Regions from separate parts of the Faecalibacterium sp. Marseille-Q3530 genome, predicted to be linked through region 3. Evidence: a T-box and tRNA genes for the amino acid it is inferred to sense, from the RefSeq annotation. Region 3 holds a T-box; the other regions hold tRNA genes.
What was found. The T-box of region 3 lies ahead of J3350_RS05190 (valine--tRNA ligase). A T-box ahead of a tRNA ligase gene usually reads a tRNA of that ligase, here a tRNA-Val.
Positions count from the first base shown of each region.

Region 1 (4,243 bases), on a different contig from region 3:
CACAGAGGTTTTCGGTAGAATTCATTATGTGGTCTACTTTTTCTATAATAGTAGTTTGAATTTCCGCTGAAACAACAGGTATCGGTATTTGCTCGATATGCGAACGGAGCAATTTAACAGAATTAAATTTTTTTGAAATGAAAAAAGCCGCCACGCTGGAATTAAGAATTGCGAGCACATATTTCATCGCAAGGCCTTCAATCTTGGGAATTACGATATTGCAACTATTCAAAGAAAGTGTTTGCTTATCATCATACGCAAATACCGGAACATCGCAAACAAATCGGTATAAAAGCTTTTCTTTTGCCCTGTAAATTTCTATGGGAGCTACTTGTTGGAAAGACTTTGGAGTAAATCGAATGTAGTTTTCGGAAGGAACAATTTTATATTTTTGTATATCACTGCCTTTTAGAACAAGCTCATAGCCGGCATATTTAGATGCGGATACGTATTCTCTGTTGTTACCTGTAACGATTCCGAGAGCAAATATGGCATTCCCTTTTAAGAATGCAGCGTTTTTTATTTCACTAATTGAATTCAAACACTTGTTCTCTTCGTCCGAAACATTGAAAGAAAAAAGCTCTTGCGAAAAAGAACGATTTTCCGAAATAATAAAGAAGTGATTTCCAATGGAGATCTTGCACCCAACTACTGTTTTAGAATCATCAAGCGCCACTCCTAAAATTATAGAGGGGCACTGGACACCAGAAAAGACATTTCCTAAATAAGAAACAAATTTGAAAGAACAATTTTCGAGCAGTAGTTTTCGTACCGCTTCATGTACAGCTACGCTTAAGATAGATTCAGGCAAAACAAATGCCATTATACCATTATGCGCAAGCATGGTTAACGCTTTCTCCACAAATAAATCATATGACTCTATATTTTTCCCTGCCGCAGTCCGAAAAAGCTTTCGGCATAAGGCTTTATCCATCTCAGAAAAATCACTTCCCCAAGGTGGATTTCCAAGAACAATATCGAAACTTTTTTTAAAGGTTTTAAAATATGTATTACCAACAATAAACCTTGAATAAAGTTCATCAATGGTTATTTGAGGTGTCATAAGAGCGATGTTAATTCGAGTTATATGGATGCTTGTGAAATCAATATCCTGACCATATAGTTTTGAACAATCCATTCCTTTCATTCCAAGCTGTAACAAGAAATTTCCTGTACCACAACAAGGATCACAAATTGTTTTCTCTCTTAAATTCGGGTCATTGTCATATAGATTCTCTATCAATTGACTTACAACTTTTTCAGGCGTATAATAAGCGCCAGAGCGTTTTCTTTGAGCAATATCTCTCAAAGAAATATAGATAAACCCCAATGAATCTTCTCCTTCAACAAAGAAGATTTTTTTTATTAAAATTGGTTGTAATCTTTCTAATAACGCGGAGTCAATCGTACATGTTCCAACTAGATCTTTGATCAAAACGCAAAATTCATCAAAATGCTCATTAGATAAAAATTGCACAAGAAGATTATTATCTGAATACCATATTTTTCGGCTCTGATAATAAAGCTGAACAGCAAAATTTGCAAGAATTACCAGAATATCGCTTTCATCCTTAACAATATCAAGCTCTAGAATTTCAGCAACTAATTTTTGATTCTCCACAGTATGGATATAATCTTTATAGAGCATTCTACCTGTAAAGTTCTTTTTGTTTCTGCGACTTTTTAGTTGTGTGTTTGAAGACGTTTTAATTTCTTTAACTAATTTTTCGATATATCCACGGCTAAACAACTGATTGTCTACGTCAGGAACAATTTTCCCAAGGCGAATCCAGTTTTTTACCGTAGCCTTTGATACAGATAATCTTTTACATACGTCATCAATATTAAAAATTTCCGAAACGCCACAGCCAGAATCAGGCTTAGTATGATTGGCATAATTTTTTCGACCATCAATAGGTTTGGGAGCGGCTTCAGGTATCCGCCATACGCCTCCAACCATATCTGCACCGCTAATACGGCCCTGCTCACACAAAGTTTGAACACGTCTTTTTGAAATATTAAATTTCACAGCGGCATCATTAACTGAAATATACATAACTTTCTCCAAGTTGATTCTCTTAATTGAATGACTATATTATACTCCTTGAAACGAACAACGTCAACATTAATGATTTTGACGATCCTGTATTAAATGACGTTATATAATATTTTTTATATGTTTTTGACAGCTGACCAGAAACGTTCCATATAGGGGCGACCAAGTTCGCACAAAGCGAACTTGATCCCGCAAAACAAAAGGCAGGATACCATCACCACGATGATACCCTGCCTTTGTTCGTTTACCGCTCTGCGTACTCTTTCCGCAAAACCTCCGATAAACAAAAAACGTACCCGAACCCTTTTTCGTAAAGAATCGGGTTCGAGTACGAACTGTATGGTGGACGGTACAGGACTCGAACCTGTGACCTCCTGCACGTCAAGCAGATGCTCTACCAGCTGAGCTAACCGTCCAGATGTCGTATCGACTCGATTATGATACCACATCTTTGGCCAAATTGCAAGCCTTTTTTGCAAATTTCTGCAAAAATCATTGCAGAGCCTTCCGGATGATGTTGTAGAGCACAGGTTTCATGGCGTCGATGTGGTCAGGTTTGCCTTCGAGGATGGACGAGTAGCACACCGACATGCACATGCTGCCCAGCGCCGTGATGCGCTGGTAGACTTCGCGCTCGGTCAGGCCGGCCATTTCGGGGCTGGACATGATGGCGTGGAGCAGTTTGCGCATCAGCGGCTCGGCCTCGCCGGAGGCTTCGATCTTGTCCAGCCCCGGCCAGACGAAGCTGCGCTCCAGAAAACGGAGCATCAGGGTGTCGTTCCGCAGGGCCTCGATGATGTGGTCGATGACGAAGATCATCTTGTCGGGAAAATCCATCGGCGCGCTGGCGCGCTCACAGGCCGTCACGGCGTCGTCCAGCAGCTGGTAGCTCACGCGGGCCAGAAGCGCCTGGGTCACAGCACCTTTATCGGCAAAATAGAGATAGAAGGTGCCTTTGCCCACCTTGGCGCGGGAGGTGATATCCTCCACGCTGGTCTTGGATGCGCCCCGTTCCAGGAACAGCTCGTATGCTGCATCCAGAAGCGCCCGGCGCTTTTCCTGCTTTTTGCCTTCCACGGTATTCATGCTTTGGGTCGATTCCTCTTTTCTGCGATGTTCTGTCGTGTAAACATTATTTTAGCAATGCTTTCCTCCCGGCGCAAGCCCCAAATAGCCGATCGGTGTTAGACAATTTTCAGTGGATGATAAAAAAACTGACGTTTGGTCAGTTTTTGTCTTGACACTTTCCGCCAGCTGGTTATAATAGTGCTTGCTCAGAAGTGACTGCGAGTCATTTTTGAACGCCAATTCTGTTCCAACATTTCAATGGAGGGTTTTCATGAAAAAGATCGCACAGGGCATTGTGCGTCTGCGCAAACTGATCTTAACAGTAGCCATCCTGCTGTTGATCCCTTCCGCGATAGGCGCCGTTGCCACCCGCATCAACTACGACGTCCTCACCTATCTGCCGCAGGAGCTTGACTCCATGATCGGCGAACGGGCATTGGAGGACGACTTCCATCTGGCCTCCACCGGTATGATCACGGTCGAGGGCCTGCCCACGAACGAGCTCATCGCCATGAAGAAGGACATCGACGCCGTGCCCGGTGTCACCCAGACCTTCTGGCTGAGCGATGTGATCGACCCCAGCATCCCTACCGAGATGCTCCCGGCGGACATCCAGCAGTTCATGTTCGGCAAAAATGATTCCACCATGCTCATCGTCCGGTTCGACGGCCCCAGCGCCAGCGACGAGACGATGAACGCGGTCCAGCAGATCAAGAAGGTGCTCCGGAAGGATACCTTCTTTGGCGGCATGAGCGTCATCCTGCAGGACACCAAGGCCCTGATCAATGAGGAGATGCCGCTGTATATCCTGTGCGCTGTGGGCGCTAGTATGCTGGTGCTGTTCCTATCGCTGGAGAGCACCATCACCCCGGTGCTGTTCATGCTGGGCCTGCTGTTCCCCATCGTGTACAACTTTGGTACGAACATCTTCCTCGGCCAGATCAGCTACATCACCCAGGCGCTGTCCACCGTGCTGCAGCTGGGCGTTACGATGGACTTCTCCATCTTCCTGCTGCACCGCTATCAGGAGGAAAAAGAGCTTCGCTCCTCCAATGAGGAAGCCATGGTCAGCGCCATCTGCAAGACCATGACCTCCATTTCCGCTTCGTCGCTGACCAC
Region 1 is NZ_JAFREH010000012.1:53,666-57,908, forward strand. Features, by position in the region: gene J3350_RS10435 (TaqI-like C-terminal specificity domain-containing protein) at 1-2,056, opposite strand, end outside; tRNA gene J3350_RS10440 (tRNA-Val) at 2,397-2,472, opposite strand; gene J3350_RS10445 (TetR/AcrR family transcriptional regulator) at 2,549-3,142, opposite strand; gene J3350_RS10450 (RND family transporter) at 3,396-4,243, shown strand, end outside.
Region 1: it encodes a tRNA-Val, which carries the amino acid that the T-box ahead of J3350_RS05190 (valine--tRNA ligase) is inferred to sense. The anticodon was not compared.

Region 2 (4,243 bases), on a different contig from region 3:
ATGCGCTCCAACGGTGTGCCGGAAGAGTACATCACCGGGGACAAGCCCGACCGCGAGCGCTTCCAGAAGTTCGCAGAGGCTCTGCCCATGGCCATCGGCAACCCGATGTACCACTGGACCAACCTGGAGCTGCACCACTTCTTCGGCTATGAAGGCGTCCTGAACGGCGATACCGCTGAGGAAGTCTGGAACCTGTGCAACGACAAGCTGCAGCACGACCCCAAGCTGACCGTCCGCGGCCTGATCGAGCAGTCCAACGTCGCTTTCATCGGCACCACCGATGACCCCATCGACGATCTGGAGTGGCACAAGAAGATCAAGGAAGACCCCACCATCAAGTTCACCGTGGCTCCTTCCTTCCGCCCCGACAAGGCCATCAACATCCAGAAGCCCGGCTTCGTCGAGTACATGGGCAAGCTGGCTGAGGTCGTCGGCAAGGAGAAGCTGGCCTGCATCGACTGCGTCTGCGATGCTCTGACCAAGCGCATTGAGTTCTTCGTCGAGATGGGCTGCCGCGCTACCGACCACGGCCTGGACTACGTGCCTTATCGTGAGGCCACCAAGGAAGAGGTCAACGCCATCTACCAGAAGGCCATGGCCGGCGAGGCTGTGACTGTGGAAGAGGCTGAGAAGTATCAGACCTACATCCTGATCCACCTGGGCAAGCAGTATCACCGCCTGAACGTTGCCATGCAGATCCACTACAACTGCCTGCGCGGCGTCAACCGCAAGATGAACAGCCTGCTGGGCCCCGACACCGGCTTCGACATGATCAACACTGCCACCTGCGGCGGCGAGATCGCAAGCCTGCTGAGCGCTCTGAACGACACCGACGAGTGCCCCAAGACCATCATCTACAGCCTGAACCCCGGCGATGACGCACAGATCGGCACCATCCTGGGCTGCTTCCAGAACAGCGAGGTTCCGGGCAAGATCCAGCACGGTTCTGCCTGGTGGTTCAACGACCACAAGATCGGCATGGAAGAGCAGATGACCCGTCTGGCCAGCCTGGGCCTGCTGGGCAACTTCGTCGGTATGCTGACCGACAGCCGCAGCTTCCTGAGCTACACCCGCCACGACTACTTCCGCCGCATCCTGTGCAACATCATCGGCCAGTGGGTCGAGGATGGCGAGTATCCCAACGACGAGAAGGCTCTGGAGAAGATCGTCAAGGGCATCTGCTTCGACAACGCAAAGCGCTACTTCGCCCTGTAAGCCTCTCCCTGCCTGATCTCTCATTTCCGTTTTCCGCCCGGCCGGAGCGCTGCCCGTATAGCCTCCGGCCGGGCTTTTTTGCGCAGTCCCGCAGCGCGTTTGGTAAAACGGCTCCCCCTGCCGCCCTGCGTCGGCCAAGTTCCACGCCAGGCCGCAGAAATTTCGGCACCTCCCGCCTTGCTGCAAAAAAGTTTGCAGAAAATTTCAAAAAAGACTTGCTTTTTTGCAGAGAATATGATAACATAATCAAGCCGATTGCGGCACAGCCAATATGGACGGTTAGCTCAGCTGGTAGAGCATCTGCTTGACGTGCAGGAGGTCACAGGTTCGAGTCCTGTACCGTCCACCATACAGTTCGTACTCGAACCCGATTCTTTATGAAAAAGGGTTCGGGTACGTTTTTTGTTTATCGGAAGTTCTGCGGAAGGACTACACAGAGCGTTAAACGAGCAAAGGCAGGGTATCACTATGACGGTGGTATCCTGCCTTTTGCTTTGAGGAATCAAGTTCGCTTTGTGCGAACTTGGTCGTCACCCTATATGACGCATTGGGGGCAATCGCTGCATACGTGCGTACCGGGGAGAGCCTGTACACCTCTGGCAAGGTGTAACACACTAGACTTTGTGCCAAAGTCTGTGTGCTAAGGGGTCAAGCCCCTTAGAATCCCTGCGGAGCGTGTACGCACGTACGCAGGAAAATGGCAAAATTTCACTATATCGGGGGTGTTCTTTCATTGGAGAGTATGGTATACTCGGCTTAGTTCAACAAATAAGAATTTGAGGAGGAAAAGTAGATGAGAAAATTATTACCAATTTTGCAAATCATAGATTTGGTTTTGTTGTTATTGAGTCTGTATTTTCATAACGATATGCTTTTAATCGTCGCAGCAGTAGTTATAGCTGTTTGCGTTGTTCTTACTTTTAGCAATATGAAAAACAAACGATAACCTCCAGTTTGCTGTACTCGTTTCCAGCAGGGTCTGGGGCAGGCACGCCCCAACAAGAACACTTCAAAACGCGGGAGCGTTGCAGAAGTGCAGTCCCGGAAGGGCACAACATTTTCAAGAATTGAAAATTTGTGGCCACGGGACGATTCTTGCTCTCCCCTTTTTCTCTCCCCTTTTTCGCTGCGTTTCGTAATTTTCACATTTCAATCTGCTCGCAGATTGCTGACAAGCTGCGCTTAACTCGATACTATAAAGGCAACCCGAACATACTGCCAAGGAGGTGCAACCATGACCGCCGTAATCTACGCCCGCTATTCTTCCGACAGCCAGCGCGAAGCGTCCATTGAAGGGCAGCTGCGCGACTGCAAGGACTACGCCGAGAAGAACGGTATCACCGTGGTCGGCACCTACATCGACCGTGCCTACTCCGCCAAGACGGATGACCGCCCGGACTTCCAGAGGATGATTAAGGACAGCGCAAAGAAAATCTTCGATGTAGTTCTGGTCTGGAAGCTCGACCGCTTTGCCCGGAATCGGTTCGATGCCGTGAACTACAAGTACCAGCTGGAAAAGAACGGCGTCCATCTGGTGTCTGCCATGGAACCCATTTCGCAGGGGCCTGAAGGCATTATGGTGGAGAGTATGCTTATCGGCATGGCGGAATACTATTCCGCCGAACTTGCCCTGAAAGTAGCGCGCGGTGAGCGCGAAAATGCCCTCCAGTGCAAGTACAACGGCGGTATCGTTCCGCTGGGCTTCACCATTGGCAAGGAGGACAGACTGTACCATATCGACCCGGAGACGGCTCCCATTGTGCAGGAGATTTTTACCCGGTACGCCAACGGCGAGCCTGCCGAGAAAATCGCAGCATCCCTGAACGAGCGAGGGCTGCGCACCCGTACCGGCAAGCCTTTTGTCAAGAACAGCTTCTTCCAGATTTTCCGGAACCGCCGTTACATAGGTGAATACCGATATAAGGACATCGTGACACCGGGCGGCATTCCAGCCATCGTGGACGAGGACTTGTTCGACCGGGTGCAGCAGCGTTTCGAGCAAAATAGGATTGCCCATGGTCGACCCGCAAAAGAGGATGTGAGCTATCTGCTGACCACCAAGCTGTTCTGCGGCAAGTGCGGCACCCTGATGGGCGGCGAGAGCGGCACCAGCCACATGGGAAACACCTACTATTACTACAAGTGCGGCAACGCCAAACGCCACGGCAAGGCGCACTGCGACCTGAAAGCTATCCGCAAAGAGCCGTTGGAACGGTTCGTGGTGGAGACTGCCATTAAGGTGATTTTCAGCGATGAAATCATCGAACAGCTGATAGATTTGATTATGGAAGCCCAGCAGCAGGAGAACACCCGACTGCCTGTTTTGAAAGACCAGCTCCGGGATACAGAGAAGCGGCTGGCAAACCTTCTGGAAGCCATTGAACAGGGCATCCTGACCCCGACCACCAAGCAGCGGCTGGACGAACTGGAAGCCCGGAAAGAAGCTCTGAACACCAGCATTCTGGAAGAAGAGCTGAAAAAGCCCGTCCTGACCCGCGAGTGGATGCGGTTCTGGTTTGAAAAATTCCGCAAGGGTGACATGAGAGACATGGAGCACCAGCGGCAGATCATTGATACCTTTGTCAACTCGGTCTACGTCTTTGACGACCGGGTCGTGCTCAATTTCAACTTCACGGACGATTCCAAAACCATCTCCCGTGAAGAGGTGTTGGGTTCGAGTGCTGTGGAGAATGCTCCACCACATAAAAATCCTCAGACATTTGTCTGGGGATTTTTTGTTTTGTGGGGGGAGAGGCACAGGACGAGAACAGGGCGCGCGAGCAATCCGATACAATCGTAAAAGGCAGGATACCACCATCATGGTGATCCCCTGCCTTTGTTGTTGTACGACCGTTCGGACTTGCACTGGCGGGGGAAGATACTCCGGCAGGCTGTGCTTTCGGGTCCTGTACCGTCCACGGCAGCCGAACCTTCAAATCGTTTGCAGCACAGCAATACAGAGTTCCAGCGCTTTCCGCAAAGAACCCTTTCCCCAATCTCTCTCATCGTGAGCATAAATATTCGCAAG
Region 2 is NZ_JAFREH010000006.1:49,452-53,694, forward strand. Features, by position in the region: gene uxaC (glucuronate isomerase) at 1-1,215, shown strand, start outside; tRNA gene J3350_RS06805 (tRNA-Val) at 1,489-1,564, shown strand; gene J3350_RS06810 (recombinase family protein) at 2,450-4,015, shown strand; gene J3350_RS06815 (nucleoside phosphorylase) at 4,148-4,243, opposite strand, start outside.
Region 2: it encodes a tRNA-Val, which carries the amino acid that the T-box ahead of J3350_RS05190 (valine--tRNA ligase) is inferred to sense. The anticodon was not compared.

Region 3 (4,243 bases):
ACCTGCACCATGCCGTCGGTGCTGCCCTCGTACTTGGCGGTGAAGGTCACCTCGGTGGCAAAAGCGAACTTTGCCAGATAGACCTGTGCGTTCTGGAACGGGGTCGCGTCGGCGGTCTCGATGATCATGCTGGTCTTCTTGGCGGGGTGGACGTTCATCTCGGTGCGCATGGTACGCACCGCCTTGATGTAGTCCATGACCTTCTCAAAGGCTTCCTCTTCCTCCGGCCAGTTGTGGGCCTCGTCCACGGTCGGCCAGGCCTGGGTCATGATGGTCTCGGCAGAGCCGGGCAGCGCCTGATACAGCTCCTCGGTGACGAAGGGCATGAAGGGATGCAGCAGCTTGAGGGCCTTGTCCAGCACATACACCAGCACACGGCGGGCGGTGTCAGCCTGCTCGGCATCACCGGAATTCAGGCGGGGCTTTGCGATCTCGATGAACCAGTCGCAATAGACATCCCAGATGAAGCTGTTGATCTTGGCAGCGGCCAGACCCATCTCGTAGTGGTCGAGGTTGTCGGTCATGGCACCGGCCACCTGGTTCAGTTTGGTCAGGACCCACTTGTCGCTCATGTCCAGCCGGTCGTCGGCGGGCAGGCCCGGCTCAAAGTCTTCGGGCAGGTTCATCAGCACGAAGCGGGTGGCGTTCCACAGCTTGTTTGCAAAGTTGCGGGCAGCCTCCACCTTCTTCTCGCTGTAACGCATATCGTTGCCGGGGGTGGAGCCGTCCAGCAGCATGAAGCGCAGGGCGTCCGCGCCGTACTTGGCGATGACCTCCAGCGGGTCGATGCCGTTGCCCAGGCTCTTGGACATCTTGCGGCCCTGGCTGTCGCGGACGATGCCGTGGATGCAGACGGTGTCGAACGGTGCCTTGCCGGTATAGGCCAGACCGGAGAAGATCATGCGGCTGACCCAGAACCCGATGATGTCGTAGCCGGTGACGAGGGTGTTGGTGGGGTAGAAATACTTCAGGTCGGCGCTGTCCTCATCGGGCCAGCCCAGCGTGCTGAAGGGCCACAGCGCAGAGGAGAACCAGGTATCCAGAGTATCCGGGTCCTGGGTGAACTTGCTGCCGCCGCACTTGGGGCAGGTGCAGGGGGCGTCCTTGGCGACCACGGTCTCGCCGCAGTCATCGCAGTAATACGCCGGGATCTGGTGGCCCCACCACAGCTGGCGGCTGATGCACCAGTCGCGGGTGCCCTTCATCCAGTTCATATAGTTCTTGGTGAAGCGCTCCGGCACGAACTTGATCTCGCCCTTTTCCACGCTTTCGATGGCGGGCTTTGCCAGCGGCTCCATCTTGACGAACCATTGCTTGGAGACCATCGGCTCGATGGTGGAGTGGCAGCGGTAGCAGGTGCCGACCTCGTGCTTCAGAGGCTCGATCTCCTTCAGGAAGCCGCCCTCCTTCAGGTCGGCCAGAATGGCCTTGCGGGCTTCGAGGGTGGTCATACCGGCATACTTGCCGCAGTCCAGCACTTCCGGCTCGTTCACGGTGTTCTTGCCTGCGGCGAAGATGGCATCGGCCGCCGCCTTGTCGGCAGCGCCGGTCATGCGGCCGTCGTAGGTGAAGACGCGGACGATGGGCAGGTCATGGCGGAGGCCGACCTCAAAGTCGTTGGGGTCGTGGGCCGGGGTGATCTTGACGACACCGGTGCCCTTGGTCATGTCGGCGTGTTCGTCGCAGACGATGGGGATCTCCTTGTTCAGCAGCGGCAGGATGACATGGCAGCCGTGCAGGTGCGCATAGCGGGGGTCCTCACCGTTGATGGCGACGGCGGTATCGCCCAGCATGGTCTCCGGGCGGGTGGTAGCCAGCTCCAGCATCTCGCCGGTCTCCTTGACCGGGTAGAGCAGGTGCCAGAAGCTGCCGTCCTTCTCCTCATACTCGACCTCAGCGTCCGAGATGGAGGTGTTGCAGTGCGGGCACCAGTTGACCATGCGGTTGCCGCGGTAGATCAGCTGCTTGTCGTACAGGCGGACGAACACTTCCTTGACGGCATCCGAGCAGCCTTCGTCCATGGTGAAGCGTTCCCGCTGCCAGTCGCAGCTGGTGCCGAGCTTCTTCAGCTGGCTGACGATGCGGTTGCCGTACTTGGTCTTCCAATCCCAGGCGCGCTCCAAAAAGCCGTCGCGGCCGACCATCTCCTTGGTCAGGCCCTCGGCGCGCATGGCCTCCACGACCTTGGCCTCGGTGGCGATGGACGCATGGTCGGTGCCGGGCACCCACAGGGCAGCGTAGCCCTGCATCCGCTTGGTGCGGATGAGGACATCCTGCATGGTGTTATCCAGTGCATGGCCCATGTGCAGCTGGCCGGTCACGTTCGGCGGCGGCATCACGATGGTATAGGGTTTCTTGTCGGGGTCTGCTTCCGTGTGGAAGTAGCCGCCGTCCAGCCAGAACTGGTAGATGCGGTCTTCCACCTGGCTGGGGTCGTACTGTTTTGCGAGTTCTTTCATAGGGGTTCCTCCCAAACTGTTGATGACGTGGGACGAAAAAAGCCGTCCCACGGAACGTTCCATGGGACGGCTGTAAATCAATTACACCGCGGTACCACCCAAATTGCACAAAAAGCGCCTTGCATTTTTGTGCCCCTTGATGCCCCGATAACGTGGGACAGGCCCGGAGGCGACTACTGATTTCCCCGCCTCTGCTCAAAAGCGACAGCGCATCCCCGCACACTTACCGGCTTTCACCTGCCCCGGCTCTCTGGAAAGCTGCCTGCGATGCACACTCTTTTTCATTGCATTTATACAAAGAATATAGCCGTTTTTGGGCGTTTTGTCAATCTCTTTTTTCAGAAACCGATCTTGTTCATCCAGCTTTTGGTCAGCAGCGCCGCACGGTACAGCGTTGGAGAGCAGAGGAACAACCGGAACTTGATCCGGTCGGCCCGCGAGCCGCCCCCGCTTTTCAGCAGAGTCTTTGCCAGCGCGTTCATCCGGCCGCGCATCTCTGCGCACCACCGCCGCTGCGCCGGCTGCAGGTCCTTCCGCCTGTGGGCCTGCGCAAACACCAGCATCGACGTCTTGGCTGCTTCTATGGCAAGCCTGGTGAGCTGCTGCTCCTGCTCGAAGCAGGCCCGCTGGAAAATGCCTTCTGCCAGATTCATCGTTTTCTGGGGCGAATCGGTATGGATGATGCTGCCGCCCCGCTGCACATAAAAATACAGCGGCTTTGCTGCAATCGTGATCCGTTCACACTGCCAGTAGAACTGATGCGCCGTGTATTCATCCTCGTGGATCTTCCCCACCGGAAAGCGCACCGTTTCAAAGAGCTCCCGCCGGTACAGCCGGTTCCATGCCACTTTGAAGTGGCCCCGGTTCATCTGTTCCAGCGCCCCCACACGGTCGAGCACCTTGTCTTCCTCCAGACGATACGACGACGGAAGCGGTTCTCCGGCTTCCGTCACCAGCAGGTAATCGCAGACCGCGATCTGTGCCCCGTCCCGCCGGGCGTAGGTGAGCAGTGTCTCGTACATCTCCGGGGCGATGCTGTCATCGCTGTCCACAAAACCGATCCATTCCCCGCGCGCAGCCTCCACCCCGGTGTTCCGCGCAGCGGAAAGTCCGGCGTTCTTCTGGTGGATGACCCGGATGCGCGGGTCGCGCGCTGCTGCTTCCTCGCACAGCGCCGGGCAGTTGTCCGGGGAGCCGTCGTCTATGAGAAGGAGTTCAAAGTCCCGGAAGGTCTGCGCCAGAATGGAATCCACACATTTTTCGAGGTAGGCTTCCGTTTTATAGACCGGGACAATGATGCTGATGGTCGGTTCTGCCATAGACTGTCGCTCCTTTCATCGAATCGTTTTGCCGTTTTCCTCTTCAGGACTCCTGCAGCACCTCGGTGCGGAGCCGGGCGATGAGCCGTTCCATCAGGGCGACCCGGTTGAAGGGGGTCATCAGATAAAAGCCGTCGGCATAGGGCAGGGCCTCCCGCGCCATCTTCAGCGAGATGGCAAGGCCCAGCTCCTCGCCCTGAGCGCGGTCCAGCCCAGCAAACTGCCGGATGATGTCCTCCTCCACATGGATGCCGTTGATCTCGTTCTCCATGAAGATGGCGTTCCGCTGGCTGACCACCGGCATGATGCCCGCCAGGATCCTGGCCCGGCTGCCCAGCACCTCCCGCGCATGGCGGAGGTTCTCCACCGCCTGCCCGGACAGCACCGGCTGGGTCAGGAAGCCGGACATGCCGTGTTCCAGCTTCTCACCCGCCCGGCGCAGTTCCACTTCAAAGTTGCGGGCAT
Region 3 is NZ_JAFREH010000004.1:4,023-8,265, forward strand. Features, by position in the region: gene J3350_RS05190 (valine--tRNA ligase) at 1-2,459, opposite strand, end outside; T-box leader at 2,519-2,753, opposite strand; gene J3350_RS05195 (glycosyltransferase) at 2,798-3,778, opposite strand; gene J3350_RS05200 (bifunctional homocysteine S-methyltransferase/methylenetetrahydrofolate reductase) at 3,822-4,243, opposite strand, start outside.